One region of the Pseudoalteromonas sp. McH1-42 genome, then DNA from elsewhere that is predicted to be linked to it. Evidence: predicted binding sites of a transcription regulator. Region 1 holds the regulator's gene; each other region holds the start of a gene.
The links. Region 1 encodes sigma-54, which starts transcription at its own class of promoters, with help from an activator protein. Its sites were predicted from a motif close to GTTGGCACGNNNNTNGNNT; they were not measured.

Region 1 (7,296 bases):
AAGAAAATGGGGTGATGCAACGAGATAATGCTTACTCCATCACACGTGTGCATTCGCAGTTGAGAGATGCCAAAGAGGTAGGCATAGAGGCAGCAGAGTCGACGCTGGCTAAGCTAAACAGTCGTAAGCTGGAAACCATGCGGGTACCGGTTGTATTCCGGGCTGACATTGCCAATAGCCTGTTTGGACATCTGGTTTCCGCCATTGGCGGTGGTGCTTTGTATCGAAAGTCGAGCTTCTTGCTGGATAGTTTGGGTACTGACGTCTTTTCGTCTTGTGTGTCGATCAAAGAGCAGCCACACTTGTTGCAGGCACTCGCATCGAGCCCGTTTGACGCTGAAGGTGTGCAGACAACCGAGCGCGATATCATCAAAGGAGGCGTACTCGAGACCTATTTGTTGCCAAGCTACGCAGCCAGACGCCTGGGTATGCGTAGTACGGGCCATGCGGGTGGGATCCACAACTGGCTGGTACAGGCCACTGAGCCGGACCTGGCCGCGTTGCTGCGGACCATGGGGCGTGGCTTATTAGTGACTGAACTTATGGGGCAGGGGGTTAATACGGTAACTGGTGACTACTCACGCGGCGCTGCCGGTTTCTGGGTAGAAAATGGGGAGATCCAATATCCAGTCAGTGAGATCACCATTGCAGGTAACCTCAAGGATATGTTTAAGTCAATTCAGGCAATTGGGGGAGACATTGAAACGCGTGGCGCTGTTCAAACTGGCTCGGTGCTGATAGAAAATATGCAAGTTGCGGGTCAGTAACCGGTAGTTGTATGTGTTTGGCTGCTTAGACAAGCAGCCAGGTCGCCGTGCCGAGGAAGGCAAAAATGCCTACGATGTCGGTGACTGTGGTCAGTACAACACTGCCCGCCAGTGCTGGGTCTATATTCATTCTTTTTAGAATCAGAGGTATGCTGGCGCCTGCAATGCCCGCAGCAACCAGATTCATAAACATTGCAAAGGCAATCACGCCCCCGAGTACAAAATCCCATTGCCACAGGGCAATCACACCTGCAATCAGCAAAGACCAGAGTAACCCATTCAAGGCGCCAATGGCGAGCTCTTTACCCAGTAAGAAGCGCTGGTTAGTGGCGTTAACGTGCCCCAGAGCAATACCACGGATCACCAAAGTCAGGGTTTGACTGCCAGCCACACCACCCATGCTGGGGACTATGCCATTCAATACTGCGAGGATCGGTAAAATATCTAAGGTGCCTTCGAAAAAGCTGGCAACGAAAGCGGCCATCAGTGCAGTAAGCAGGTTGATCCCCAGCCAGATTGAACGGCGACGGCTACTTTTCCAGACCGGCGCAAAGGTATCTTCTTCATCGTCGAGACCAGCCATACTCATGAGGCTGTGTTCGGCGTCCTCTCGGATAACATCAACGATGTCATCGATGGTGATACGCCCCAGCAAATGTGCGTTGTCGTCTACTACTGGTGCTGAGATCCAATTATGACGTTCAAACAGCTGGGCGACATCGCTTTCGTCCATTGAAATGGGAATAGTTTCACGTTCTTCATTCATTAACTCATTAACCAGTTTGTCAGGCTGGCTGGTTAAAAGCACACTGATTGGCAGGGAGCCCAAAAAGCAATTGTCTTTGTCTACTACGTACAGGTCATCGGTGCCATCAGGGAGCTCCCCTTTGAGGCGTAGATAACGTAACACGACATCCAGTGACACATCCGGGCGGATCGTCACTGTATCTGTGTTCATCAATGCGCCTGCGGAGTGCTCGACATAAGACAGTGCCTGGGTTGCTCGGGCTCTGTCTTGCGAGTCCATGGCACCGATAACGTCCTGATAGACGGGATCTGGCAAGCTTCTCAGGACTTCACCGAGATCATCATCATCCATGTCTTCTGTCGCCGCAGCGATCAGCTCTGGCTCCATTTTGGCAATGATGCTGAGTCTCACATCTTCAGACAGCTCTTCAAGCACGTCACCCTGTATATCCGGGTCAACCAATTGCCAAAGCAGGGTTCTGATTTTATGTGGGGAGGACTCCAGCAATAGCGCGGTGTCGCAGGGTGGAATTTCGGCTAAGGTTCGCCTGACTTGAACAAACTGACCACTGTTAAGGGCATTCGTAACTTGCTGCAATAGCTCCAGTGTGTAGTCTTGTTCAAAAGCTTCAGGCATAGGCATCCCAGGTTGGATAGTCGACAAGTAGGCTTGTCAACGAGTATATAGCGCATTGATTATAGGCTTATGATAATTATAGCTGTTTTAATATCAATTGGTATATCTAAAAAAAGCGAAGAAAGCCGTCATGAAGCGGCAGTTTTGTGTCTGTCTGATCGGAGAAAAGTGAAGAGGAGTTACTCTGATTCGTTAAATTTATCTGCAATGAGATTGCCAATGGCATGTAAAGCGCGTTCGGCATCTGGCCCTTCGCAGACGACTTTGACTTCTTTGCCCTGACTACTTTCAAGTAGCAATAAAGCCAGTACACTGTCACCCTCTGCTTCTTTACTGCCCTGAAACAGCGTGATGTTGGCATCGAACTGAGTGGAGAGTTCTGCCAGCACACTGGCTGCACGAGCGTGTAGCCCCAGCTTATTCTGGATCAGAAAGGTATCTTCAAAGCGTTGTGTCATTTTTCTTGTTCGCGGTGATGGATCTTCACATTGTTGTGGGTGCGGGCAAAACGCTCACCTAACGTTTGGGCAAGATATACGGAACGGTGTTGTCCACCAGTACAGCCAATTGAAATGGTCAGGTAGCTGCGGTTATTGCGTTCCAGATGGGGCAACCAGGTTTGCACAAAGGTCTGGATCTGCCAGGTAAATTTTTGCACTAAGCTGTGGCTAGACAGGTAATCAATAACAGGTTTATCTAAACCGGTTAACGGTTTAAGGTCTGGTTCCCAGTGTGGGTTTGGTAAAAAGCGGGCATCAAACACGTAGTCGGCTTCTTTCGGAATACCATGCTTAAAGCCAAAGGACTCAAAGGTGATGATTAATTGTTTGTCCTTTTTACCGAGGATCTTTTCCCGGATACGCTCTGCCAGCTGGTGGATACTCATGTCCGTGGTATCAATGGTGATATTGGCGCGGCGGATAAGCGGGTCAAGCAGCTCTTTTTCTTTTTTAATTGCTTTGTCCAGCGACAGATCAGCCAATGACAGCGGGTGCAGGCGGCGTGTTTCTGAAAAGCGACGGATTAAGATCTGATCTTCACTGTCCAGATAGAATATGTTGGGTTCTGCAAATCCGGGGAGGTATTCCAAAATATCGTCGAGTTCTTGCTGATCTTTTGGCAGGTTACGTACGTCAACGCTCACGGCAATTTTATCATAGCTGTCTGACACACTGCGCACCAATGCAGGCAGCAAGTTGACTGGGATATTATCGGCGCAGTAATAACCCAAGTCTTCCAGCACGCGAAGGGCGACCGATTTTCCTGAGCCAGAACGACCACTGACAATAATTAACTGCACAGAAACTCTCCGTTAGTTGTCAAACTCTTCAATTATCGCGAATAACTCCTGATCATTGTGAGCTTGTCTGATACGTTTACAAAACACCTTGTTTTTAAGTTTATCAGCGATCGTTGCCAAGGTCTGCAAATGTTGTTGATTTTCTCCCTCGGGTACGATGAGTGCCACAAAAATGTCGACGGGTTGATTGTCAATGGCATCAAAGGCAATGCCTTGCTGATTAACAAGCAGCATAGCCACCACTTTATCTATGCCTGCCATGCGGCCATGTGGCAGGGCTATCCCTTTTCCGATCCCCGTACTACCGAGTTTTTCGCGGCTCAATAGCGCATCAAGGATGTCATGGGCATTACTGTCTGGAAGCTGGCTTTGAGCCAACTCACTGATGTACTCTAAAATACGTTTCTTACTATTAAAAAGGACCGCAGCTTTGCTGCAGTCCTGTGAAATCAATGAGCTTAGTTTCATGATTAATGTCGAGTTAGCTTCTCTTTGTGCTTGATCACCTGGCGGTCAAGCTTATCGATAAGTCCGTCTATTGCGGCATACATATCCCGGTGTTCGGTTGAGGCAAAGATTTCTCCCCCGTTCACATGTAATGTGGCTTCTGCTTTTTGGATGAGCTTTTCGACATCTAGGATAACATGCACATTATTGATGTGATCAAAGTGCCTTTCTAGCTTCGCAAACTTGTTTGTTACATAGTCTCTTAACGAATCGGTGATTTCTACATGTCGACCAGTTAAATTTAGTTGCATAAGCATTTTCCTTCTGTAGTTACGTCTAAATCAGGCTTTTACGCTGATTGGACGGTGGGATAGCCAAAGACTCTCGGTATTTGGCAATTGTACGTCTAGCCACTTTGATCCCTTGATCTGCCAATACGTCCGCAATCTTGCTGTCACTCAAAGGTTTAGCTGTATTTTCTGCGGCAATTAGCTTTTTGATCAATGCTCTGATTGCAGTCGAAGAGCATTCTCCTCCGTTTTCAGTGCTGACATGGCTTGAGAAGAAATACTTCAACTCATAGATACCGCGTGGCGTGTGCATATACTTTTGAGTTGTTACACGTGAAATCGTGGACTCATGCATGTCGACCATTTCGGCCACATCATTCAGTACCATCGGCTTCATTGCCTCGGGGCCATGTTCAAAGAATGCCTGTTGTTGCTGCACAATGCAATTAGTAACTTTTAATAAAGTTTCATTGCGGCTTTCCAGGCTCTTGATGAACCATTTTGCCTCTTGCAAGTGTGAACGAATAAACTGACTATCTGTGCTGGACTTGACTGAACGGGACATCGCAGCGTAGTGGTCATTCACTCTAATTTTTGGCATTGAATCGGGGTTGAGTTCAACAACCCAGCGCCCTTTCACTTTTTTAACCGACACATCCGGGATCACATAGTCTGCTTCTTCTTGCACTATGCTGGCGGCAGGTTTCGGGTTTAGGCCGTGGATCAGGGTCATTACTTCTTTCAGATCCGCTTCTTTGAGTTTGGTTTTTTTCATCAAAGTGCGGTAATCCCGGCTGGCTAACAGATCTATGTGCTCAGTCAGAATTTCTTTGGTCTGTGCAAGCCAGGGGGTATTTGGGTCAAACTGGTTGAGCTGAATGCACAGGCATTCTTGCAGGCTGCGTGCAGCAATCCCAACGGGGTCAAATAGTTGGATCCGTTTCAGTACGGCCTCTACTTCATCCTGCTCGATCAGCTCGTCATCGTTGTCCTGATTCATGCTTTCGACGATGTCTTCGCAGCTGATGGTCAACAGGCCTGCGTCATCAACCGCTTCTACAATTGCAAGGGCGATGGCTCTGTCTGTTGGACTAAAAGGCGTCAGTTCCAACTGCCACATCAGGTATTCTTGCAATGTCTCAGTCGTTTTACCCTGGTAAATGGTTTCGTCTTCCGGCATTGGGCCTGAACTGCTTGCCGGTGCGGCACTGATGTACTCATCCCAGGTTACGTCCATTGCCAAATCGTCGCTGACGGTGTCTTTGTTTAGTGCAGCATCGCTGTCTTGTTCGTAGTCGCTGACAGCCGCCTCTTCATAGCTGTCGTTGTCACTCGTTGTAGGTTGCTCCAAATCGGAATCCGACTTGGACTGAGTTTCATTATCTTGTGATTCAGACTCACCTTCTTCCACTTCCAACAAAGGGTTGCTATCAAGCGCTTCTTGGATTTCTTGTTGGAGATCTAGCGTACTCAACTGTAACAGACGAATAGCCTGTTGCAGTTGTGGTGTCATTGTCAGTTGCTGCCCCATGCGCAGCTGTAGCGATTGCCTCATGTATCTCTAACAATCCTTTTTGTTATTTACTTCTAATTTTATAACTATAGCCTGAATTGCTCACCTAGGTAGACATCCCGCACGGTTTGATCGGCCAGAACATGCTCCGGGGTGCCTGCTGCTATCAGTTCACCATGTGACACTATATAAGCTTTCTCACAGACGTCCAGCGTTTCACGCACGTTGTGGTCAGTGATCAGTACGCCTATCCCACGGTTTTTCAGGTGTTCTATAATTTTCTTTATATCTAACACTGAAATAGGATCAACACCAGCGAAAGGCTCATCTAATAAGATAAATTTTGGATCTGCCGCAAGGGCGCGGGCAATTTCTACCCGGCGTCGTTCACCGCCCGATAGTGCCATACCCTGGCTATCGCGAATATGCTGGATATTAAACTCATCTAACAGCTCATTGAGGATGACTTCTCGTTGTTCTTTGTTCAGCTCTTTACGAGTTTCTAAAATGGCCATCAGGTTCTGATAGACGGTCAGCTTGCGAAAAATAGAGGACTCTTGTGGCAGGTAACCAATCCCAAGTCTTGCTCGGCTATGCATTGGCAATAAGGTAATGTCTTGTTCGTCAATATGTATGCTGCCCTTATCACTGGGCACCAGGCCGACAATCATATAAAAAGTGGTGGTTTTACCTGCGCCATTTGGGCCAAGGAGGCCAACAATACTGCCAGCTTCAACGCTTAACTCAACGTTTTTAACAACCTGTCTGCCCTTATAGCTTTTGGCCAGTGCGGTGGCGGTTAATTTACTCACGGATTACCCTTCTCTTTTGGTTGCTGGGGGTTCTCTTTTTCAGGTAACAGAATGGTTCTCACACGGTTTTGTTCTTGCTCCCCGCGCTGTGCGCTGATCAGCTTCTTTTCCATATCATAAACGATGGTTTGCGCGCTAATTTTTTGCCCTGCCTGACTGATCTCTGCACCGCCTTTTATGGTGAGCATGCGGTTTGCGACGTCATAGCGCACTTCTTTGGCGGTTGCCTTGAGTAAAGAGCCATCCGTCTGACGCTCTTGAAATACGGCTGGGCTGCCTGTTGCAACCAGCAGCTGCTTGTTTTTACCCAGTTCTTCCCGACGGTGCACCTCGAGACGATCGGCCAGAATTTTCCGGTCACCGTGAATGATTTCGACGTTTTCCTCGAATACGCCAATATTGGTTTGCAACTGGGCCAGCTGAGTGCCAGAACTGATAATCACCTGATCAGCAGCTGTATTTTCTGCATAAGCTGCAGGATGAAAGGCACTCAAAGTGCACAGTAAGATCAAGGAACAGGTTAATTTATTGCTCATAATAAATTGTTTCAGTGTGGTTGATGAGTTCAATGATTTCGGTATTGAGATCGGCCACTAAGCCTTTACCTGAAATCGTTAAGTTTGGCCCGGTAATTTCTACTGGGTGTTCAGAGCGCATGTGCTTTTCATTAATATCGACTTGCACATGATCGGCGTTGATGTGCTTTATCATGGCATCAGCCGTCAGATTTGTTGCCTGCACTTCACCTTCCAAAATCAGCGTATTGTTGCCATATAAGGTGGC
Region 2 (7,296 bases), on a different contig from region 1:
CAGTACGATAATAGCAGCTGCCAGAGTAACACTTTGTAGTTTGTTTTGGCGCTTTTGTTCATCCAGTCCGCTTTGTAACTGGTTCACTTTGAGGGTCTCTAAATGGAGTTCAGCATCACGTTTTTTGGCTTCAAGGCGAGTCAGCCTCGACTGCTCTGTCTGTTGTTCAAGTAACTCTGTGGCCTGTGTCTGATAGTGCAGTGCTGATGCAAAGTCTTGTTGTTGCTGATAGGCAAACGCGAGCACTTTAGCGGCTTCCACCATAGTATTAGTTGGCTCGCCTTTGAAAAAAGGCATTAACTGTTCAATCGCCAGTTCTGGGTTCTTGTGACTCAATGCTCTGGCATACCAGACAAGATGTTGGCTGTGGAGTAGCTGATTATGAACCGGGTTGATTAAAGTCAGACCCTGGCCGATGAGATTCGCGGCCTGAGGGTAGTTACCTTTGGCCAATTCAACACGACCCAATCCGGCAATGGCCCAGCCCAGGTTGCGCTTATGGTCGATTGATTCACTGAGGACTTTTGCCTGTTCATATGCTTTATCGGCCGCAGTTAGATTGCTCAATTGGAGGTATTGCTCAGCGATCCGGATCTGGTTTTGTGCCATATAGAGGCGGTCATTGACCTGCTCGTCATAACGATATGATTGGGTGAAGGCGTCGAGTGCGGCCTGGTGATCACCAAAATCGACAAAGATGTCTGCCAGACCATAATAAGTTGCGGATAACATGGCTTCGTCCGGCACGCTTTGTTGCTGAAGCCAGTTAAGCTGGGCCTGACGACTTTCCAGTGCCCTGTCTAACTGGCCAAAGAGTTTGTATATCCTGGCTTCGGTATCAAAGGCCGCGTTGTGCAACGGGATATTATTGTCTAGTTCAGCATAGTGCTTTGCCAAAGCAATGTGTTCAATGGCGTTCAGATCCGGGCTGCCTTTTGCGACGGCATTGGCGGCCATACGATAGGCGTGGCTGAGCATGCGCCAGTCCTGAGTGCGGGAGAAAAACTCGCTGGCTTTGAGAAAGTGGGTTTGGGCACTTTGGTTGTGGCCCAGCCGAAAGGCCAGGTCGCCGTTTACCCAGTGGTATTTGCCTTGCATAGAATCGTCAGGGTGCGCGTTCAAATGCGTCGCGAGTGCATCAAGCCTGTGTTGTGCGCGCTCATACTCTCCCAGTCGTACCAAATGCAAAGCCGTACGATGCAGCACAAAGGTTCGCTGTTGTGCCGTGAGTGTTGATTGCGTGAGTAACGCCTCGCCTTCTTCCAGTGCAGCGCGAAAATTTTTCTTCCCTTTTAGGGGAAATTGTTGCTCATAGGTGGCAAAATCTACGCCGTGTGAGACCGAAGGCCACAGCACACAGAGTTGGGCTGCAAAGGTTAAGGCGAGTAAATTTTTCAAAATCAGCGTCCAAAAGTATGACACTGAATTTTATGTGCTATGAGAATAAACGCCTATCCAACTTTTCTATTAAATTGAATAATTCTTGCTTGCACAGTGCTCATTCTGGTTTCGGAAGTGGCCTGGAGGCACCCCATTCCACTTGTTAAACGCTCGAATAAAGGTATTGGCATCGCTAAAGCCCAGCAGAAAGGCGATTTCCTGCAAAGACATGCTGGAGCGACGCAGATACTGTCGGGCAAGGTCGGATCGCAGCGCGCTTAGTAGCGACTGAAAGTTTGCTGATTCCCCATCAAGTTTACGCTGTAATGTACGTTTACTGATCGCCAGCTTGGCCGCTACCTGCTCTGCGCTCACTTGCCCTGAGGGCAGTAATTCCATCAGCAGCGCTTTGACTTTTTGCGTCATGCTGGCGCTGGCATCGAGTTCAGCCAGACGCTGGGCCAGATCATTTTCAAAAAAAGACCACATCGCGGCGTTTTCAGTCATAAAGGGTCGCTGTGTGTCCGCCTGATGAAAACGTATCGCCACCTGATTGCTGAGTGTCAGACTGGTGCCAAAATAGTCTTCAAAATCAGCTATATTGTCGGGAAGCTGTGTCACATATAGGGTTTTGGGTATCACCTGTGTACGGGTTGCCAGGCGAGCAAGTTGGGTAAAAAAAGCCAGCTCACACAGGCCCAGGGATTTCGGCAGAGGTTTATCGTAGCCATAGCAATCCAGGCTGAGTAACAGGCCCTGCTTATCTTCGTGTACGTCCAGGGTCAGCGGCCCGATCAGGGGCTTGTAGCTGCTAAGACGGTGCATGGCTGCACTCAGATTGGCGCTGCACAGACAGGCAAAAATGGCTGGGTCGAAGGCTTCCACATTTAGATGCTGCGCTAACTTCAGCGGCAATGTTTCACCAAGCTGCGCTTCCATCGCATGCCACAGGTCAAAATACTGGGCTGCTGTCACTGAGGTAGGCAAGCTGTGCCACAGGTCGGCTGGTAGCTTTGCCTGTTTTAACAGCAGCGCCTGATCCAGGTTGAGATCTTTAAATAAGATCAGGCAATGTGGTGACAGGGTAAATTTTGCTGTTCGCTTCATTATTTTTCCATTGTGCGGCGTGACAATGCAAGTACCAGTCGGCGAGGTAGCAGAGGCACTATCCAGTTGAGCATAAAGTTTAACATAGGGTCATTAAAGGCCAAGAGTTTACCTTTTTGCATGGCCTGATAACCACATTTGGCGACTGATTGTGGACTTTTTCCTTGTTTAAAGACTGCAAGCTCTTCCAGATTACCGGTTTTGGCAAACTCGGTGGCAACCGGACCCGGGCATAGCGCCGTCACACTGATCCCATGATCGCCTAGTTCTTCTGCCAGTGCCTGAGAAAAAGAAGTCACAAACGCTTTGGTTGCGTAGTAAGTTGCCTGCAATGGCCCCGGAAGCAAGGAGACGGTGGACGAGACGTTCAGGATTTTACCATGTTTGCGGGCTGTCATATCCTGTACGAAGAGATGTGTGAGTGCGGTCAGGCTACTGATATTGACTTGGATCATGTCCAGATCAGCCTGTAAATCGCGTTCATGAAAAAAGCCATGGCCCCCAAATCCGGCGTTGTTGATCAGGATATCAATTTCGATATCCTGGCGTTTTGTTTCGTTGTAGATTGCTTGCGCTGACGTCGGGTCGGTGAGATCAGCCGTGATCACGCAAGCGTTGACACCATGGGTTTGTTCCAGCTCTTTTTTCAGGGCATTGAGCTTGTTTTCAGAGCGGGCGACCAGAACTAGGTCACCGCCCTGCTGGGCGTGTAAGCGCGCTAGTTCTAAACCAATACCAGAAGATGCGCCTGTGATCAGGGCTGTGTTTGCGTAAGTCATGAGGTCACCTTATTACCAGAAGTTATGCGCTCATTGTAGAAGCTGAACTCACATAATACACTGGCAAAAGGTGACACTTTGCTTGCAAAAGGTGCCGTTATAGGGGGTTAATCTCGAATATTGACTTCGCCACGGACCTTTTCGATGCGCTGACCGCCGGAGGAATCACCTGTGATGGTAAGGCCACCTGCCTGAATGACTTCAATGTCGCCGGAATCATCGTCGATGGTGACATGGCCTTTGATGTTTTGTAGCACCAGATTGCCACTGCCATCATTGACCTTGGCATTACCCTGTAAGTCCTGAACCCGCACAAATCCTGAGTCGTCGCGTAAATCAAGCGAATTACCGCCGCGGATCTCAAGGTTTCCGGAGCCATCTACAATGGTCAGGTCACCGCTCATATCGGTCAGACTGATGTTGCCTGATTCATCGTCCAGGGTAAGCGAACGTCCGCCAATGATTTGGATATCGCCGGAGCCGTCCTCAATATCCAGATCACCACGCACGTCGGTAATGTATACCTGGCCCGACGCGTCATCGAGTTTCAGCTGGCTGCCGCCCTGAATGGTAATGTCGCCTGAGCCATCTTCGATATCCAGCATGCCACTGACGCCACGGATAAGCATTTGCCCTGAGCCGTCATCAATTTTAACATTTGCTGCGCCATTGATGCTGATGTCGCCCGAGCCGTCTTCCAGTTCGATGTCTCCGGTCATGCCTGAGATAGCAATGTCGCCTGAGCTATCGTCAATGTCCAATGCAAGGCTATTAGGTACGCGGACAGTCAGATCAATTCTGGGGCTATTACCGCTGTACCAGACGATACCAACCCGGGCATTTTGTTTTGCGATCAGTCGTGCGTTGTTGCCGTCCTGCTCAAGCGTAAGCTGATAACTGTGATCTTTGTCTGTCAGTATTTTTGCATCAACTTCTATTTGTGAGAGGGTGTCGTCACCGATGATATCCAGTGAGCCTGAACTGGTATCTGCCATCAGGCTGTTCAAATTTGTGGCGTCCAGCGTCAGGGTTTTGTGCAGCTCCACGTCTGCCACTGTTTTACTGTGGCCATCAATATGAATCACACAACCACTGAGTGCGAGTGCTGCGAATAAGGGAGAAAGTTTTTTGATCATGGCGCAATTCCAATTTGTTATTTTTTTCATATGCCATGAACAAAGCAAAACAGATGCCAAGAATGTTAGTTATTATATATCAATGTATTATGTGTTTTTGACGTTCATTTGGTTGGACATATAGTGGCTTGATTTAGTGAAATTAACCAAATGTTGGTGTATCTATCTATTTGCTAAGCATGGCCTTGTCACGGGAATGTCAATTATTGCATCTAGTATTGGGTGTGTACCGAGTGGCGAATATTGACGAGCAGACCGATGTTAGATTCGATAGTGGCCCGGCCAACACAAGATAAACCGCATCGCACACACTCACAGGTGTCAGTGCCAGATTGTGCGCTCTTTTTGGGTGTTGGTGCGGCCAGTGCGGCAGAGCTTGGTAATGCTGCATGTGTGATTTGTTGTGAAGACACCCCCTGGTTACTCATTGATTGTGGCCACGACACCCTGGCGCGATTCAAACGCGCGTTTGGCTGCCACTCTTTACCTCAGGCCGTATTTATCACTCATCTGCACTACGATCATATTGGCGGCCTGGAACAGCTGTATTTTAAGGCGGCATTGAGCGGGCAAAAAGTACGTTTATATGTACCAGTTCAGCTTATTCAATCTTTGTGTGCGATGTTGGCCTACACTGGATTGGCTGAGCTACGCGAAGATATCTGGCATACGTTTGAGCTGCACCCGGTTGGTGAACACTTTTTCCATCAACAGCTTCGGCTGAACTGCTATCCGGTTCGCCATCAGGCGCCTGGCAGTGCGTTCTCTTTGCATCTTCCTGGGCGGTTTTTTTATAGTGGCGATACCCGCCCAATTCCCGAGCTACTGATCCATCACGTGACTCAGGGAGAAATCATTTTTCATGATTGTGTGGCGTCTGGTAATCCCAGTCATGCCGGGTTGGACGATTTGTTACGAGAGTATCCCCCAGCTATTTTGAACAGATTGTGTGTATACCATTATCATTCACAAGAGGATGTGCAGGCGTTTGATGATGCCGGCATTCGTTACGCTAAACCACAGCAACCCATTCCCTTGTGTTAAGCCCCTTTACAGTGTTGTGATGATATTACCAGTTTCACATATTACCAGTTCAATTTGAAGGAGCGCATTGACGCTAACGGCGTTAAAAATTTCTCATTTAGAACCTTATACCTTAGCCATAGATTCATATATTTTAGCCTGGTTATCGACACTCTTTTCTCGCCTCAAAATAGAACACTTAATTAAGCAACTTAGTATAATCTGATCTCGGCGAGCATCTCTTCTTCCTCTTCATCGAAGCCCGTTTCTGCAAAGCCAAAACTGCCATAAAAATCTTTGGCGACCGGATTGTCCGGTACATAACAGATGGCGATTTCTGTCACCTCTGGCTGGCTCCGGATCTCCTCCAGCGCCGCTTTTAGCGCTTGTCTGCCTATGCCCTGCTGTTGATAAGCTTTATCAATCATCAGACGCCAAATTGAAATGCGGTGCGGTTTTTCAGGAACCCACATCAGTAGCCCGACTTGTTTATCCTGATAGTTGATTGCACGTACTTCATACCCCGGATTATGGGCAGCTTCCAGTAAAGTCCATTCGTTGGGGGCCACCAACGGCTGTTGTGGTTCATGTAGCGCAAGGTCACCCAATTGTTCGAAATTTTCTTGCCACACAGTGCTTAGGTATACCTTTGGGAGAGGCGCTTCACGATGCCACTCCATCAGATAAGCGGTGTCGGTCCAGCGGCCTTTAAATTCAAAAGACATGTCACTGAGCAAACTGCGCATGCGTTCATTGCCTTCCACATAGACGGCAGAAATTATCTGACAATCAGACTTGGCTCTGAGCTGTGTGAGTAACTTTTTCAGGGCTTGCCTGGCAAATCCCTGACGACGGAAGCGCTTGTCTATTGTCAGCTGTGTGATGGTATATTCATGTTTTGTGCCCTCTGGTTCCATAGGGTGATACTGTATAAACCCGACCAGTGTTTGATGATGGTAGATCAGCTGGTTTCGGTAGTATGGAAAAAACGCTGATTCGGCCAGGGCTTCGGCTGGCGATGCGATAAAACTCAGGTCTTCAGGCAATAATTGTAGCGTAAATACATCACTGTAATTGTCTTTACTGGTTGCTTTTAATGTGATCATGGCATCTCCTTTTTTCCTTATATAGGTCCGAATTGGCGTAAACCCAACCTTTTTGTGTTTTTTTCATACAAGTGAGTGGGTTGGTTTAAGTCCTTGCATTATAAGGAATTGTATATATGTGTCGGACAATTGGCCTAGTTTTTAGGATAATATTTGCACTATTTTCTGGTGTTTTGGGTAATTTTTTGCTATCAATGTTACTACTTTTGGTTGTAGTGCATCTTCCTTTATTAATACTTTTGTGGTTTTTAGGTTGGGAAGAAGCATAGGAGAGTTGTTTATGTTGTTTTCACAATCAGACCGTACTGGCCAGAATCAGTGCTCACTGCTTTTCACAACGATTGCCACCATATTGTTGCTTGCTATCACACTTTGGCTAGCCTGAATGGTAAGATGCCATGGAGGGTATGAATGGCTATTGATCCGACAGATGTGACAAGGTCCCGCATCCTACGTTAATCACATGCTGCAACATGTTTCCTTACCATATAATCTGAATATATTTAGTTATATTTCCCGCAAAGTACGTTAAAATACCCTTTTATTTTGTCGCACCAGTCATTACGCTTAACCTGATTACGTGTCGTGTAAATGAGGTCTGGCTGGGCCCGGAAAGTAACTGTCAGTTGAAAGGAAAATTATGCAACTAGTTGATTTAAAACCAGATGATCCAAGTGTTAGAGAACTATTTGCAGAAATTGACCGCCTGATGAATACCCTCTACCCCATTGCCAGTGATCAGTCTTTGGCACTGGAAGAGCTCAA
Region 3 (7,296 bases), on a different contig from region 1:
AAGCGTTATGCGGGTGGCCAGTCAATTGCTATTCATGAATTCCTTTACCCGCTGGTACAGGGGTGGGATTCAGTGGCGCTGGAAGCGGATGTTGAACTCGGTGGTACCGATCAGCGCTTTAACCTGTTAATGGGCAGGGAGTTACAAAAAGAAGAAGGTCAGAAGCCACAAACCGTGCTGATGATGCCATTGCTGGAAGGCACCGATGGCGTGCAGAAGATGTCTAAGTCACTGGGTAACTATATTGGTATCACAGATGCGCCAAACGATATGTTTGGTAAAGTGATGTCGATTTCTGACGAACTGATGTGGCGCTACTACGAGTTGCTAAGCGCTAAGTCACTGGAAGAGATTGCGGGCCTCAAAGAAGAAGTGGCTGGTGGTCGTAATCCACGAGACATTAAGATTGATTTTGCGAAAGAGATGATCGCACGTTTCCACAGCGAAGCAGATGCTGAAGCTGCACATCAGGATTTCATTAAGCGTTTCCAGAAAAATGCCCTGCCTGATGATATTCCAGAGGTAACCATCACCATTGCTGAGCCTGCGACTTTCATTACTAATGTGTTAAAAGAAGCTGGCTTGGTTGCCAGCACCTCAGAAGCGATGCGTATGATTAAACAAGGCGCGGTTAAGCTCAATGGTGAAGAGAAAGTCACCGATTCTAAGCTGAGCGTTGAGAAAGGCTCGACAGCGATATACCAGGTAGGTAAACGCAAGTTCGCCAAAATCACTGTTGAATAATCGACTGAGTTAACGAAGTGAACTCAAAGTAAGGGCGGCCATTTGGTTCGCCCTTTTTAATGGGTGAGAATATTGATGGTTAACCAGCACAGGCATAGGGCACAAAGGAAAAACCAGCGCATGGTTGCCAACAACTTGAGCATCAGGCTTATGATCTCCGGTTCTGGCGGTCTGTCGCTGCCAATGCGCATATTGTCAAATCGCTGCTGCTGATAAAAGCGTGGCCCGGCGAGCTGGGTATTGAGGCTGGCTGCAAACAAAGCCAGGATCCAACCTGAACTGGCTGGGCGGTAGAACTGACCATAATGTTTTAGGTAGTGCAGTGTTTTCCCCAGGTTTTGTGTCAGCGCCATCATTAAAACGAACAGCCTGACGGGCAACCACTCGAGAATCGTCAGGCTCAGTTGCAGCGGTTTAATAAATGCTGTGTCTGGACGCATCTTGCTGCGCCAGGCGTGATCGCAGAGCAACATCAACTTATAGCTCAATGCCAGCAGAGGGCCACCAATCAGATAAAACACCATGACCAGATAGAAATGCCGCATGCCACGTAATGCCAGGCTGTCCAGGCATGCTTTGCATATGCCCATCAAAGACAGTTTCTCCACATCCCGCTTTACCATAGCGCCAAGTAACTGGCGTGCAGCCGCTTTTTGTTGTTGTTTGAGTAAAATCGCAATCCGCTTGGCACGCCGTTCGTGTTGAATATCCAGACAGAAAAATAATACCAGGCCACCAAGCCATTGAGGATAGAATGACAAATAGCCCAGAGCGGCCAAAATGAGCAAGATGATCAGCATTGGCAGGATAAATGCCATACTGCCGGATAGCAGTTGATAGCTATTTGGTGCCTTAGGACGGTAAACTTTTTGAGCCAGATTAGTAAACAACAGCGTCATGACGACATTGGGGTGATACAGGCTGGAGGTTCTGAATCCTATCGCGCTGAGTGTTGCCAGTAAGAAAATCAGCAAGCCCGTGTGGGCTTGCAAATGTTCAGTTAACACCTTACAGCGAAACCTGATCCAGCTTTGCCAACAGGGCAGTAACCAGCTTCGAAGAGTTTACAGAGGCAACTTCCAGGTAGGCGTCAAATGATTGCGGCGATTCTTTGCCGGCGATGTCTGACAGCGAGCGGATCACGACAAATGGGGTGTGTAACACATGACAGGCTTGAGCAATTGCGGCGCCTTCCATTTCAACCGCCAGCATGTGTGGGAAGTCCTGGCGCGTCTTGTCAATACGGACTGGATCACACATGAATGAATCACCGGTACAGATTTGGCCTACTTTTGTCTGAATGTCTGTCAGTTCACCGACACTTTGCTGAGCGGCTTCAACCAGAGCTGAGTGTGCGCTAAAGCCTGCTGGCATTTGTGGTACCTGACCCAGTTCATAGCCAAATGCAGTGACGTCAACATCATGATGTCTTACTTCTGACGAGATCACGACATCGCCGACGTTCAGCTCAGGATCAAAGCCGCCGGCTGAACCTGTATTAATCACACAGTCAGGGCTGTAGTTGTCGATTAGCAGCGTCGTTGCCACTGTCGCGGCCACTTTGCCAATACCAGACTGAACCAGAGTTACCTCATGTCCACCTAGTTCACCGTGATAAAAGGTGAAACCGCCTTTAGTTGCGGTTTGTGTATTGTTCATTGCGTCACGCAGGATTGTGACTTCCTGTTCCATCGCGCCAATAATACCTACTTTCATAATCTTCTCTTATTTTTTAACCGTGTTGCTCATTATATATCAAAACTGGTGTTAGAAAATATGATGTTAGGCAGGTTAAAACGTTTTGCTGTCAGCCCTGAGTTGGGCCGACAGTGAGTGTGGCAGGCTAAATTTCTGCCAGTTGGGTTGCCGCGGCTTTGGCCTGAGACGGTGAAAGTACCGCAGGTTTGTAATTGCGATTGCGAGGCTTGCCCTGTGGCTCTGGTTTCTTGCCTAGTTTAAACAGGATGGCAGCCCGCACTTCAGCACTTTTGTAACCACTTTTTACCTTCATGCGAATATGTGGGATCCCGGCTGACTCCAGCGCACCGCTGACGAACCAGTCTTTTTGTGCTTTGTGGCCGTTTTTATTGGCGTTGTTTACCAGATCAACGGCAGCGACAATATTGAGCGTTTCTTTATCAACCAGCACATAATCGAGCTGCTTATTTTGCGCTTTGGTGATGGCAGCCCGGCGTGCCTTTTTGGATAATCCAGGTTTACACTCGATAATTTCAATCAGCTTAACTCTGCTGACAATCTTAAACTTGTCACCTACTGAACGCTCTAATAGCTGTAAAAAGGAGGCTTCGACTGTTGTGAATACAGACTCTTTTCGATTAAACGGATAGGGGTTACCGCCGTTATCCGTATATTTTGAAATAACAATGGAAGCAATAACGACCAGCGCCAGAATAGATAATAATGTTAGTTCCATAAATCACTCCACGACAACAATTTGACTTGCAGATTATTAAGCAAAGAGTGTGCCTAAAGTGATTTTTCTGAATGCTGAAGAATTAAAAACGCTCGGCGGTTTGGGATGGCCGAGCGGATAAGGAAAGCACAGTGCTTGACTGGATCAAGCGCGGTAGCCGTCTTTCAGGCCTTTTACTGCATATGCAACGGCATCGTGTGCATGCAAAGATTCGTAGTGGTTTATCTTTATATAGTAGTCTGGGTAGTTTTCAGCTTCAAACAAGGCTTTGAGTTTTCTGGCGGCGTCTTCACAGAACATCAGGTTCTGACCGTTAAGGCGGGCAAACTCTTGCTCATCTTCACGTTTAACCGCTGCCTGTACAGGCGTTTTTAGTTCATCTTCTACCATGTTTACCAGACCCAAGATGTCAAACTCCTGACAATGCTCATCCAGTTTGACCTTGATATTCGTTACAGAGCGTTGTGAGTGCGGTGTTGCCAGGATGCCTTCAGTGGTGCCTAACCAGGCATGAACACTGGCATGATCAAGTGGCTGATCGGTAAACTTTTCTTCAAAGGCATTTTGGATCAGCTGACGGGCAAGGGCTGCAGAGCAAGGGCAAGTTGATGAGTAAGTAACATCAACGGCTAATTCCAGATTAAACTGGCCGTTTGCCAGGTTAGCAGTGATCACAACAGGATAGTTTTTCCAGCCTTGCTTACCACTTAATAAGGAGGCACGGCGCAGCGGTAGTTCGAAGTGAAACGTCACTTTGGCGCTGTGGCTCAGCCCTTCATGACTGGTAATAAAGCTATCCAGTACTGAGCGAATCGTCGCGGGTGTCAGTGTCTGTTCACAGGACAGCGAGTCGAGTGCCAAAAATAACCGTGACATATGGATACCTTTCGCATCCTCCCTGTCCAGGCTGACAAACGCATCCGCTTTGGCTGTTACGGGCGTATCATTCAAGCCTTTACTTGATAACAGTAAAGGTAGCTCGATATTTCCCATTCCGACCCAGTCTAGCTTGCCTTCTTGTAAGGCGTCTGCAGAATGTGCAATGTCAGGCATTGAAGTTGGCATTTGAACTCTCTTAATCACGACTATCAGGGTTGGGCATGTTACACCAAAATGTCACAACTTGCCGAGCCCGCAAGAAAAATTCTGGTAAAAAAATCGCCCAAGTGTGCAAAATTTCGTACGCTGATGTCGACTTTCTACACATCCACAAAAGGCACTGAATACGGGCGCTACAGAGGTTATTTTAGTTTGTGCAATGTCGCCTGCGACCTTTGGTCACTCGCTTCTGTGTTTTGGTCAGGTATAATGTAGGGGTTAACTAGGTGATTTTATTATGCTTGACTCTTCATTTGGGACCTGGGCCCGAATTTTATCGAATTTGATTAAAAACTACGGAGACCGCTGGGCTGGGGTTGTGGCCTATGCTTTCGTACTGGTTGTGTCTCTGGTTTTAGCGTGTATGTTTTACTACGTGGCGCTCGGTGAAGTCACACTGGTCAATGTGCTGTCGGTGGTGTTATTTGCCGCATTAACCTCTCCATTACTGCTTTCTGTTGCTATCTATGCAATGCGTCAGCTGGATGCGTCGAAAGAGTATCTTGAATCCGCCACACAACAAGAAAAACTGCTCAACCAGACACTCAAAGACAACATTAACCGGCTCAATAACGAAATTGACGAGCGGAAAATGGCGCTGCATGCAAAGCACCGGGCAATCGCAGAATTGCGTAAAGAAATCTCGGAGCGGCGCAAAGCTGAGCAAGAGCTGGCTCAGCAGAGTATGTTACTGCGTAGTATCGTCGATTCCTCTCCTGACTTATTCTATTACCGTGATGAGCGGGGCGTATTTGCGGGTTGCAACAAGAAGTTTGAACAAGTCATTGGCAAAACTAGCGAACAACTGATCGGCCACACGGTACAGGAAGTGTTTGGTGAACAGGATGTTCCGAGGGTACTGCAAACTGATGAACAAGTGATTGAGACCCAGCAATCGATTAATGTTGACGTAGAATACCCGGTCGCCAATGAAAACTGCTGGTTTGAGATGCGTAAACTGCCCTTCATTAATGATGATGGGGAATATATCGGGCTGCTGGCGTTCGGTCGTGATATTACCAGTCGTAAAGAAGCGGAGCAGGCACTGGAAACGGCCTATAAAGATAAAGGGAAATTTATTGCCACGTTGAGTCACGAATTACGCACACCGCTCAACGGCATTGTCGGTCTGACACGCATGTTATTGGACACTGAACTGACAAAACAACAAAAAAGCTGGTGCAATACCGTTTTCTCCAGTGCTGAAACTTTAGGTAATATCTTCAATGACATTATCGATTTGGATAAGATAGACAGAGAGCAGCTGGATATTGCCACAGACAGCATTAATGTGTCGGACTTTATCAATGATGTTGTCAACTTTGCAGGCCTGATAGCGGAACAAAAAGCCCTTGAGTTCAATATCAAGCGTTCAGGTATGTTGGATATCTATGCGCTGTTAGATCCAACTCGTTTGCGTCAGGTGTTGTGGAACCTGATCAACAATGCTGTGAAGTTTACTCACCGAGGTGGCGTTACTCTGGAGTGTCGTCGCGAAAACCGTGCTGATGGCCCCTGGTTGTCGATCAGTGTCATCGATACAGGTGTGGGGATCCCTTCTGATCAACAAGATCGCATTTTCGACATGTATTACAAAGCACCCGATGCCAGTGGTAATAATGCCATTGGTTCAGGGATTGGCCTGGCGGTGACAAAAGCGCTGGTGCATGCCATGAAAGGTAAAATTCACGTCAGCAGCATGCAGGGGGAAGGCAGTCGCTTTGATGTGGAGCTACCTTTGGAGCTCTGCTCAGCGCCAAATGAGCAAAGCTATGCGGGCCGTAGCCTTTACATTTTGTTGGTAGAAGATGTGCCACTGAATGCTGAAATTGCCACTAACTTGCTGGAACAACGTGGACATGAGGTCGTCTGGGCAGAAACCGGGGAAGATGCCTTGTCGATGGTTGAAACTGAGGATGAGTTGGATCTGATCCTACTTGATATGCAGTTACCAGACATCAATGGTGATGAAATTGCGCGGCAGATCCGTGCCGATAGCCACTTTGATGAGTTACCTATCGTAGCACTGACGGCTAATGTGCGTAGCGCAGAGCAAGAGCTGCAAGGAATTGATATTCAGGGCGCACTGGCAAAACCTATCAACACCACAAAGCTGGATAAGATGCTTGCGGAGCTGTTTGGGATAGAGGCAAGCAAAGACAAACAAGCTTCGCCTCAGTCTGAGCCGTTGCAATTGAGCGAGCAAGAGCAAGCGTTGCTGGATGTGGAAACAATCACTGACTTTGTATCATCTATGGGTATAGAGCCCTTTAAGCGCAGCTGTGACTTATTTGCTCGCCTTAATCCGACTTATCACAAAGAGCTGGATGAGGCTAATCAAAATGAGGATACCGAGACCTATGTGTCTGTGGCACATAAACTAAAAGGCGCCGCGGGCTCTGTTGGTCTGCAGAATGTGCAATTGCATGCTAAAACGATGGAGCTGGAAGGTGCTCAGGTAGACAAAGAGCAACGTGCGGATTGGTTAGATGAACTAGAGGTGAAAATAAGAGAAGGGCAATCTGCCCTTCACTCATTAATTGCAAAGCTCGCTGAAAACTCGTAACGCAAACTTATTGGCTATCGATCTTACCGATGAAGCGGTAGCCTTCACCATGAATGGTGCTGATCAGTTCAGGCGTGTTGTTGTCGGTTTCAAAGTGCTTACGGATACGACGAATGGTGACGTCTACCGTTCTGTCGTTGGCACGCAATTCACGACCTGTCATGTGCTTGATCAGCTGCTCACGACTGAAGATACGACCTGGTGAGTCCAACATCAGACGCAGTGCACGATATTCGCCCTTCGGCAAACGTTTCGCTTCACCAGTTGGTGAAGTCAGGCAGCGGCTATTCTCATCCAGTTCCCAACCGTTAAATGTAATGACGCCATTGCTGTCAATACTAGACTCCTCCGGGCTTGAGCCGGTACGAGTGATCAGGTTGCGCACACGGATTGTAAGTTCACGTGGGTTGAAAGGCTTAGTGACATAGTCGTCGGCACCGATCTCCAGACCAAG
Region 4 (7,296 bases), on a different contig from region 1:
CTTTGGCCATACCATTGCCACTGTCTGCAAAAAACTTTTTCTTGCGTTCCGGTGACAGGCCACGTGCCAGTGCCAATGCGTCATATTCTGCATTCTTACACATATCCAGCATGGTGTTTGAGATATCAGTACCAACAATCTGCACACCCATTTTGAGCGCGCCGGGATTGGAGGTCTGATATTCATTGGCAGACATGGCTATTGAATAAGGCTCCTGCCCGGACGAACTCGCCGCAGACCAAATTTTAACAGGACGACGCAGGTCCTTAAATTCAGGAAAGATCTTGGTCTTGAGCAGTTCAAAAGGGTATTGATCGCGGAACCACAAAGTTTCGTTGGTCGTCATCGCATCCACGACGGCGGCACGCAATTGCCGCTCATGCGGGCTGAGCGTTTTGCTTACCAAAGCTGACAGAGAGTCAACGCTAAAACGAGACATCAGAGGCGCCAGTCTGCTTTTCACTAAATACAGTTTATTGTCGCCCAGTACAATCCCACACTGTTGTTCTAAAAAAGTGCGAAACTGATCATACTCGCTTTGTTCTAAGTGTTTATTTTCCAAAGTATTACCGCCACTAATTAATCGCAATGAACCCATTTTTTCACGGCTGTTGCCAATTCATCGGGGTTAAATTTAGCAATAAAGTCGTCAGCACCGACCTTTTCGATCATTGCGTGGTTAAATACGCCACTCAATGAAGTATGTAAAATAACATGCAAAGGCGCCAGCTTAGGATCCGCTTTTATCTCGGCGGTGAGGGTATAACCATCCATTTCAGGCATTTCAACGTCTGATATCAGCAAGCCTACACGCTCAGTGACGTCATTCTGACAGTCCATCTCCGCAATCTCTTTTAACCGGATCAGGGCTTCTTTACCATTTTTGGCCAGCTCAGTCTGAACCCCCAAAGGTTCTAATGCCCGTTTAACCTGATTACGTGCAACCGCAGAATCATCGGCAATAAAGACGATACGCTCACCAAGGTCACGTTGCATTTCCCCATCAGCGACAATTTCCTGACTGACCTCGGTATTGATCGGACAGATCTCATTCAGGATCTTCTCTACATCCAGTATCTCTACCAATTCATTTTCGATTTCAGTCACTGCCGTCAGATAGGAGTAACGACCCGCACCGGAAGGCGGTGGCATTATTTTTTCCCAGTTCATATTCACGATTCGTTCAACCGCACCGACCAAAAAGCCCTGCACCGAACGGTTGTATTCAGCGATGATAATGAAGCAGTCTTTGATATTCTCAATAGGTGGTCCGCCGACAGCCAACGACATGTCAATCACGGAAATGGTTTGCCCCCGGATGTGCGCAACGCCGCGAATAAAAGCATTGGACTTAGGCATTGCCGTTAGGGGTGGACATTGTAGTACTTCTCTTACTTTGAATACATTGATCCCAAAGCGTTGACGCCCTCTGAGGCGAAATAGTAAAAGTTCAAGTCGGTTTTGACCCACCAACTGCGTTCGTTGGTTTACTGAGTCCAAAATACCTGCCATGTCATTCTCCTGCTATAAAACTGCTTATCGGAACAATGTTTGCTTGTACTCTACCATTCAAAGTCGCCCTTGAAGCGGTGAGGCAAATCACGCAAAATCTTTATACCTTGTTTCACCCCATAAGCATAGTCGAAACATCATGAGTTTGTTAAAAATTACATTATCCGCTTATTTCTTTCCCATAGTGGCATATTTTTTAGCCACGTCATTTGCTTATGGTCAAACCTATGAGTCAAAAGACATTGAAAAATTGGCAATAGACTTTATCTCGGCGCAGCTCCCAACGCCAACTCAGGCAGAAGAGCAACAACATGTGTCGGCACTGCCACTGGATACACGCATCCCTGAACGTCAATGCCTGCGTCCACTGCAAGTCGGCAGTAAGTCTAGCCCGCCATTTAACCGCCAGGTCACGGTCATGGTGCGCTGTGACGACCTCGAGTCCTGGGTTCAGTTTGTTCATGTAAAAATCGAAACACTGTTACCTGTCCTAGTGAGTACCCGAATGCTAGACAAAGGGGTGCTATTAACTGCAGAGGATGTAACAATCGAGATGCGACCCAAGCACTTTGTTCGGGCTGCCAATATTGACGATATAGCTTTGCTTATTGGCAGTAAAACCAAACGCCGCATCCAACAGGGCAAACCGATTAGCATGTTTCAGATTTGCATGATTTGCAAGGGAGATAACGTGACAATCCTCGCCAGTGATGGCACACTTATGATTAAAACCAGTGGTATTGCCTTGCAGGATGGGAACTTAGGAGAACAAATCCGAGTCAAAAATGCAAGGTCAGGAAAAACGGTGCTTGCACGGGTGAAAGATGTTGATTCAGTAGCAGTCAAAATCTGATTTTTTTGCTAAAGTAAGCGTACGGCTTGCCGATATAAAGGCTGAAGCAATTTAACTAACGGGTCATCATCATGGTAAACAACATTAACGGTCAAAATCAGCCGAACAATGTTGCAACAAATGCAAAGCAACAACGTGCTGAATTACAAAGAAATGAAGCAAGTAATACCGCTGCTAAACCGCAAGCACAGGTAAAAGCGGCTGCCGACTCAGTGAGTCTGACGCCACAAGCACAACAACTCAAGGGGCTGCAAGAAAAAGCGCAACAAGCACCTTCTTTCGACAGCAAAAAAGTCGATGAGCTGAAAAAAGCCATTGCCGAAGGCAAATATCAGGTAGATGGTGAAAAGTTGGCTAAAAATATTGCTGCCTTTGAGTTCGATTTATTTGGATAGAGTATAAGTGGACGATCAAACGGCACTGTGTGCCCACCAGCTAACAGCGCAAATTAATCTTCTGGAAGCTCTGACCCAGCTTCTGGATGATGAGTTGGAGGCGCTAGCTTCTCGCAACGGTGACAACCTGAAGGAAATCGCACGCACTAAGCTCACGACCTTAAACCAGCTTCAAAAGCTAGACAAAGATCTGTCCAAATATCCGCAAAGCACGTTTAGCCATGACGAAATAGTCCCCTTAACCGATCAGGTTAAAGAGTTATTATATCACTGTAAGAAACAGAATGACGTAAACGCACAAGCGGCACATCAGGCACAACTCACCGTGCGTGAACTTAAAGATATTTTGATTGGCGCGCCCACCTCAATGACCTATGGTCAGGATGGCAGTGTTGTCTCTAACATGGGTGAGCTGGTTAAAAACCTCAAAGCCTGATCCGTTAGGTCAGGTTGATCAGGTTATGCTTTTGTGGGAAACAAATTTTTGGTGATCACCAGGATCACGCCAAATACTTCGGCCAGAGTCCCTGCCATATATAAGTTAAGCGTCCACTCCTCAAAGTGCAATTTATCCATACCAACCAGCACCAGTACCAAATTCATAATGAATAACTGAACAACTAGAATACCGATAAACCACCAGGCGTATTTCTGCTTCAGGCCACGGTCTGACTCTGCATCTTTGACCTTTTGAACCTGCATGGGGTCCACATTGGTAAACTTATTTTCTTTAAAGTTATGCTTAATTTGTGCAGCAAGTGATGAGTGCTCTGCCTTTTGCGCTTCCCTGCTTTGTGTCATTACAACAGCTCCAGCGCATTGAGCTTATATTTGAGTGCCTCAACAGAAACACCAAAGTGAATGGCCATCTCAAAATGGGCGACTTTCTTACGATGCAGTCTTTTCACTTCTTCATTGGGCATCAACAAATTTGCCGCAAACTGATTAGCAAACACTTCTTCTTCGTCTTCGCCAGTTGACGCACTCGGTCCTCTGAGGTCGATGTATTCGTATTCTTTATCTATGTTGTCAGATTCGATGCGAGAAATATAATGACCCAGCTCATGGGCACAGCTAAACCGCTTACGATTTAAATGGTCGTCCTGATGCAGCACGATAACAGGATCGACGCCGGCTTCTTTGATCAACGCCCCGGACACTTTATCCGGCAACGCCATCTCAACAACTTCCAGCCCTAGTGACTTACAGATAGTAACAGGATCAACCGGAAACTGGCTGTCACACCATAAACGACTAAGCACTTTTTGAGCTTCATTTCTCGGGTCCAGCACCGACAAACCTCCTATTGACCTGACCATTCACCCCAGTCACGCTGAGGTAGTGTGTATATTTAAGCAGTATAAATTGAAGGCACACTGAAAGCAAAGGACATAATTTGCCGGTTTTATTGACTAAGCTGCGCTTAGTAATACGTTACCCGTTCCACCTTGCGTGGCTTAACCTCACCAATATACAAATCGTAAACACGCTTCATATCCAGCTCCAGCTCAGTGGTGTAAATATCCCCGACCGCATAGCTCTTCATGACCTTAGCACCACGAATAAGACCCTGCACCTGGCTGCGTAGACCATCATTTTGCGCCACAGCCCCCTGTACCGTTGTACTGGCACTTAATCTGTGGCCATATACCTGTTCAGCCAACTCACGGTAAGCTTCCAGTTTGGATACCTTAATAGCCATCAGCATTTTTTCGCTCTCACTACTACCTGGCTGTGAACTCAAAGGAGCATAGCCAACGGCCTTGAGAACCGGGTAAGAGTTGGGTTTCACATAGCTGTATTCAACATGTTTATCTATGATAGAGCTACATCCTGCCAGCCCCAGTACCGTTGCAACAGCACAGGACTTGAGCAGGCCGACTACCCGTTGATGCCAAAGCGCTCTAAACTGATTCATAGGGGTAACTCCTCTGTGTGGCCCATCGGCCATATCATCAAGTAAGCAATCTGTATGCACAAACCTTGCCAACACCATTGGCACGGGACTTGCTCAGATAGAACAGAGATTTGCAATCAGTTCGGTAATAAGTCATGAAATTGTCGCGTATTATGAGTGTGTTACTGGCTACCGCCAGTTTTGGGGCCAGCGCAGAGTGGTTTGAAGTCACAGGTTATGCCAATGCCCACACCGAAGATATGGCCGAAGCACGACAAGAAGCCGTGCAGGACGCCATTACGCAGGCGCTGATCTTCTCCGGTGCGACCGTATCCAGTGTCCAGACACTGGCTGACGGAGTGTTAACACAAGATCAGATCAAGATTAAAAGTCATGGCGAGATCCAGCAGATCAACCTGGTATCTGAGCAAAAACAAGATGGTATCGTCAGTGTAACGTTGCACTTAGATATTTTCCCCAAGCTGGAACAATGCACTCAGGCCGCTGTTGCAAAGCAAATAACCATCACGCAAAGCCAGCTCATTCAGCCACATCAGGCACGCCTGGGTCAAATTTTTGACATTGCCAAGGCCACCAGTGAACGACTGTATCATACCCTGGCACAACGCAAACTGACGGTGAAGCCCATTCCTTATCTGGATCATGCGATCAACGCCCGGCCCTTTTTCACTCAACGGTTTGAATATGATGAACAACTGATCGACTCTTTGACCACGTTAAGCAATAGTCAGTATGTGTTGATGAGTCAGATCACAGACGTCGCTGCCGGGGAACAAATGAATGATGATTACGCATTCTGGCAGGATGAGGAATACGTGCGCAGCTTTAAAATCGATTTTGTCGCATTCGATGCCCTTACCCGGGATAAAGTGTGGCAAAAGCACTATGCCGTCAGTGGCGTCTGGCCTTACGAAAAGACCAAGATTGTTGACGTCTATAGCGACACCTTTTGGCGTACCAATTATGCCAAACAGATCCAGAGCGTTTTTAACAGCGTGGCACAGGATCTGGACTCAGCCCTGTCCTGTTTGCCCAGCAGAGGCAAAATTTTACATCGCGAGCAGGGCAAGCTGGTCATCAATCTGGGCAGCAACCATGGTATTGAGATCGGCCAATTGCTGACGATCTCTCATCGTCGGGATATGCAAAGCGCAACCAACCAGTTTTTTGCACAAAGTATCAAAACACTCAATCAAGTCCGTGTCACTCAGGTGAATGCTCAAAATGCGATCGCCGAAAACATTTCAAAGCGCCCGCTGAATAATATTCAGATCAATGATTTGGTGGAAGTCATGGTACAAAAACAGGAAGACTTTGCGCTGTAAGCGCGATACTCAGATAGAACACACAGTGAGGGTTAATAACCCACCGATAATTTGGATTACCTATCCCATTTAAAGCCGTTTCTACTGAAGTGTGATTGCTATATCAGAGTTGATTTATAAAAGAAAAACGCTGGCGGCCCCTGCAGGAATCGAACCTGCAACTATCCCTTAGGAGGGGACTGTTATATCCATTTAACTAAGGGGCCGTGTCGCTGCGAAAAATACTAAGCGTTTTCGCTTAATTGGTCAACCATTTGATTATTAATACAATAAATGATTTTTTACGATGGGTGGGCCGCGGCAAAGGCAAAATCAGCGCTTTGCCGCTAAATAGCTATCTGGCCGCGGTTGCGCCTGAATCCAACACAAAATAAGGGATCGTCACCATGCAACTGGCAACTACGAGACGGCTCTCAAAGTCTAGCAAGCGCGCATTGACCTCAACACCCCTATCACGATAAATCATCGTGCCAGAGAGCACATGACTGGGGTCGGGTTTACCCGGCAAGGCTCTGCTATCCCGAGAAAAAACAAAATCACCGCTACGTGTGACCTGGATCTGTTGCTGCGACTTAAAATCCAGGGCCGCATAGCCGAGCTTCTGAAAAGCATGGATCAGGTTCTCAGACAGCTGATTACCCAACTGGTTGCTGCTTCGCAGCGTATCGTCAAAGCTCACAAAGCTCGTCACCGCCACCGAATGTGGATGTACGCCCAGCAAAGAGTCGGATAACTCCAGCGCTATCTGAGATGCATAGTTGGCGACCTGTTTACGATGTCGCTCGCTTACAAACCCAGGGTCAACGGGATACTCGGCCTCAGGCGCCTGTTCTTCCAAAGCCTCGTACAACACTTCTATTTCACGAAATTTAGCCACTTTAGGCGTCATAGCAGTAGTCGTCACTGTTGACGAAGCAGGTTGATTGCCCATCATCTGACAGCCGCTCAACATCACGACCGACAGCGTTAAGCCACTCAAAATGCGTGTTTTCATGATCACTCACCCGCTCTTTGTAACCGGATCCCGTCGTGGATCGCACCGTCTCTCAGTGCATTCACCACCGATTGAGGTAAAAACCCTTGTGCTGTACCGACCACCATTTTGCTTTGCATGCCCACTATCCGAGCGTTGACTAAGATCCCGCCCTGGTGATGCGACAATGTGCCTGCCAGCACGTATTTAAACGGTAACTCGTCAGACAGCTCTAAAAAGTCACGGCTGAAAATGAAATCACCATGTTTGGTGACTCGCATAAAATCCGTTGTTTTAAAGTCGATGACCGGCACGCCAAA

Region 2: the regulator sigma-54 is predicted to act here: its motif matches at 4,445-4,463, upstream of MHN31_RS07185 (DUF4097 family beta strand repeat-containing protein).
Region 3: the regulator sigma-54 is predicted to act here: its motif matches at 3,217-3,235, upstream of MHN31_RS14355 (DUF2726 domain-containing protein).
Region 4: the regulator sigma-54 is predicted to act here: its motif matches at 4,733-4,751, upstream of MHN31_RS19170 (LPP20 family lipoprotein).

Annotation. Positions count from the first base shown of each region.
Region 1 covers NZ_JAKRFU010000010.1:197,773-205,068, reverse strand. The annotation lists gene pmbA (metalloprotease PmbA) at 1-767, shown strand, start outside; gene mgtE (magnesium transporter) at 793-2,151, opposite strand; gene MHN31_RS10700 (HPr family phosphocarrier protein) at 2,331-2,609, opposite strand; gene rapZ (RNase adapter RapZ) at 2,606-3,451, opposite strand; gene MHN31_RS10690 (PTS sugar transporter subunit IIA) at 3,464-3,919, opposite strand; gene hpf (ribosome hibernation promoting factor) at 3,922-4,209, opposite strand; gene MHN31_RS10680 (RNA polymerase factor sigma-54) at 4,235-5,743, opposite strand; gene lptB (LPS export ABC transporter ATP-binding protein) at 5,788-6,513, opposite strand; gene lptA (lipopolysaccharide transport periplasmic protein LptA) at 6,510-7,049, opposite strand; gene lptC (LPS export ABC transporter periplasmic protein LptC) at 7,039-7,296, opposite strand, start outside.
Region 2 covers NZ_JAKRFU010000007.1:55,737-63,032, forward strand. The annotation lists gene MHN31_RS07170 (ATP-binding protein) at 1-1,398, opposite strand, end outside; gene MHN31_RS07175 (AraC family transcriptional regulator) at 1,468-2,487, opposite strand; gene MHN31_RS07180 (SDR family oxidoreductase) at 2,487-3,266, opposite strand; gene MHN31_RS07185 (DUF4097 family beta strand repeat-containing protein) at 3,374-4,402, opposite strand; gene MHN31_RS07190 (MBL fold metallo-hydrolase) at 4,661-5,446, shown strand; gene MHN31_RS24380 (GNAT family N-acetyltransferase) at 5,638-6,531, opposite strand; gene MHN31_RS07205 (GNAT family N-acetyltransferase) at 7,172-7,296, shown strand, end outside.
Region 3 covers NZ_JAKRFU010000014.1:99,966-107,261, reverse strand. The annotation lists gene tyrS (tyrosine--tRNA ligase) at 1-744, shown strand, start outside; gene MHN31_RS14365 (cobalamin biosynthesis protein) at 801-1,751, opposite strand; gene mtnN (5'-methylthioadenosine/S-adenosylhomocysteine nucleosidase) at 1,753-2,460, opposite strand; gene MHN31_RS14355 (DUF2726 domain-containing protein) at 2,588-3,178, opposite strand; gene folE2 (GTP cyclohydrolase FolE2) at 3,323-4,243, opposite strand; gene arcB (aerobic respiration two-component sensor histidine kinase ArcB) at 4,515-6,842, shown strand; gene arcA (two-component system response regulator ArcA) at 6,850-7,296, opposite strand, start outside.
Region 4 covers NZ_JAKRFU010000023.1:24,608-31,903, forward strand. The annotation lists gene MHN31_RS19135 (protein-glutamate O-methyltransferase CheR) at 1-562, opposite strand, end outside; gene MHN31_RS19140 (chemotaxis protein CheV) at 580-1,512, opposite strand; gene flgA (flagellar basal body P-ring formation chaperone FlgA) at 1,652-2,365, shown strand; gene flgM (flagellar biosynthesis anti-sigma factor FlgM) at 2,437-2,760, shown strand; gene MHN31_RS19155 (flagellar protein FlgN) at 2,768-3,196, shown strand; gene MHN31_RS19160 (hypothetical protein) at 3,220-3,561, opposite strand; gene MHN31_RS19165 (ImmA/IrrE family metallo-endopeptidase) at 3,561-4,052, opposite strand; gene MHN31_RS19170 (LPP20 family lipoprotein) at 4,184-4,678, opposite strand; gene MHN31_RS19175 (flagellar assembly protein T N-terminal domain-containing protein) at 4,813-6,003, shown strand; tRNA gene MHN31_RS19180 (tRNA-Arg) at 6,135-6,209, opposite strand; gene MHN31_RS19185 (FlgO family outer membrane protein) at 6,338-6,997, opposite strand; gene MHN31_RS19190 (FlgO family outer membrane protein) at 7,000-7,296, opposite strand, start outside.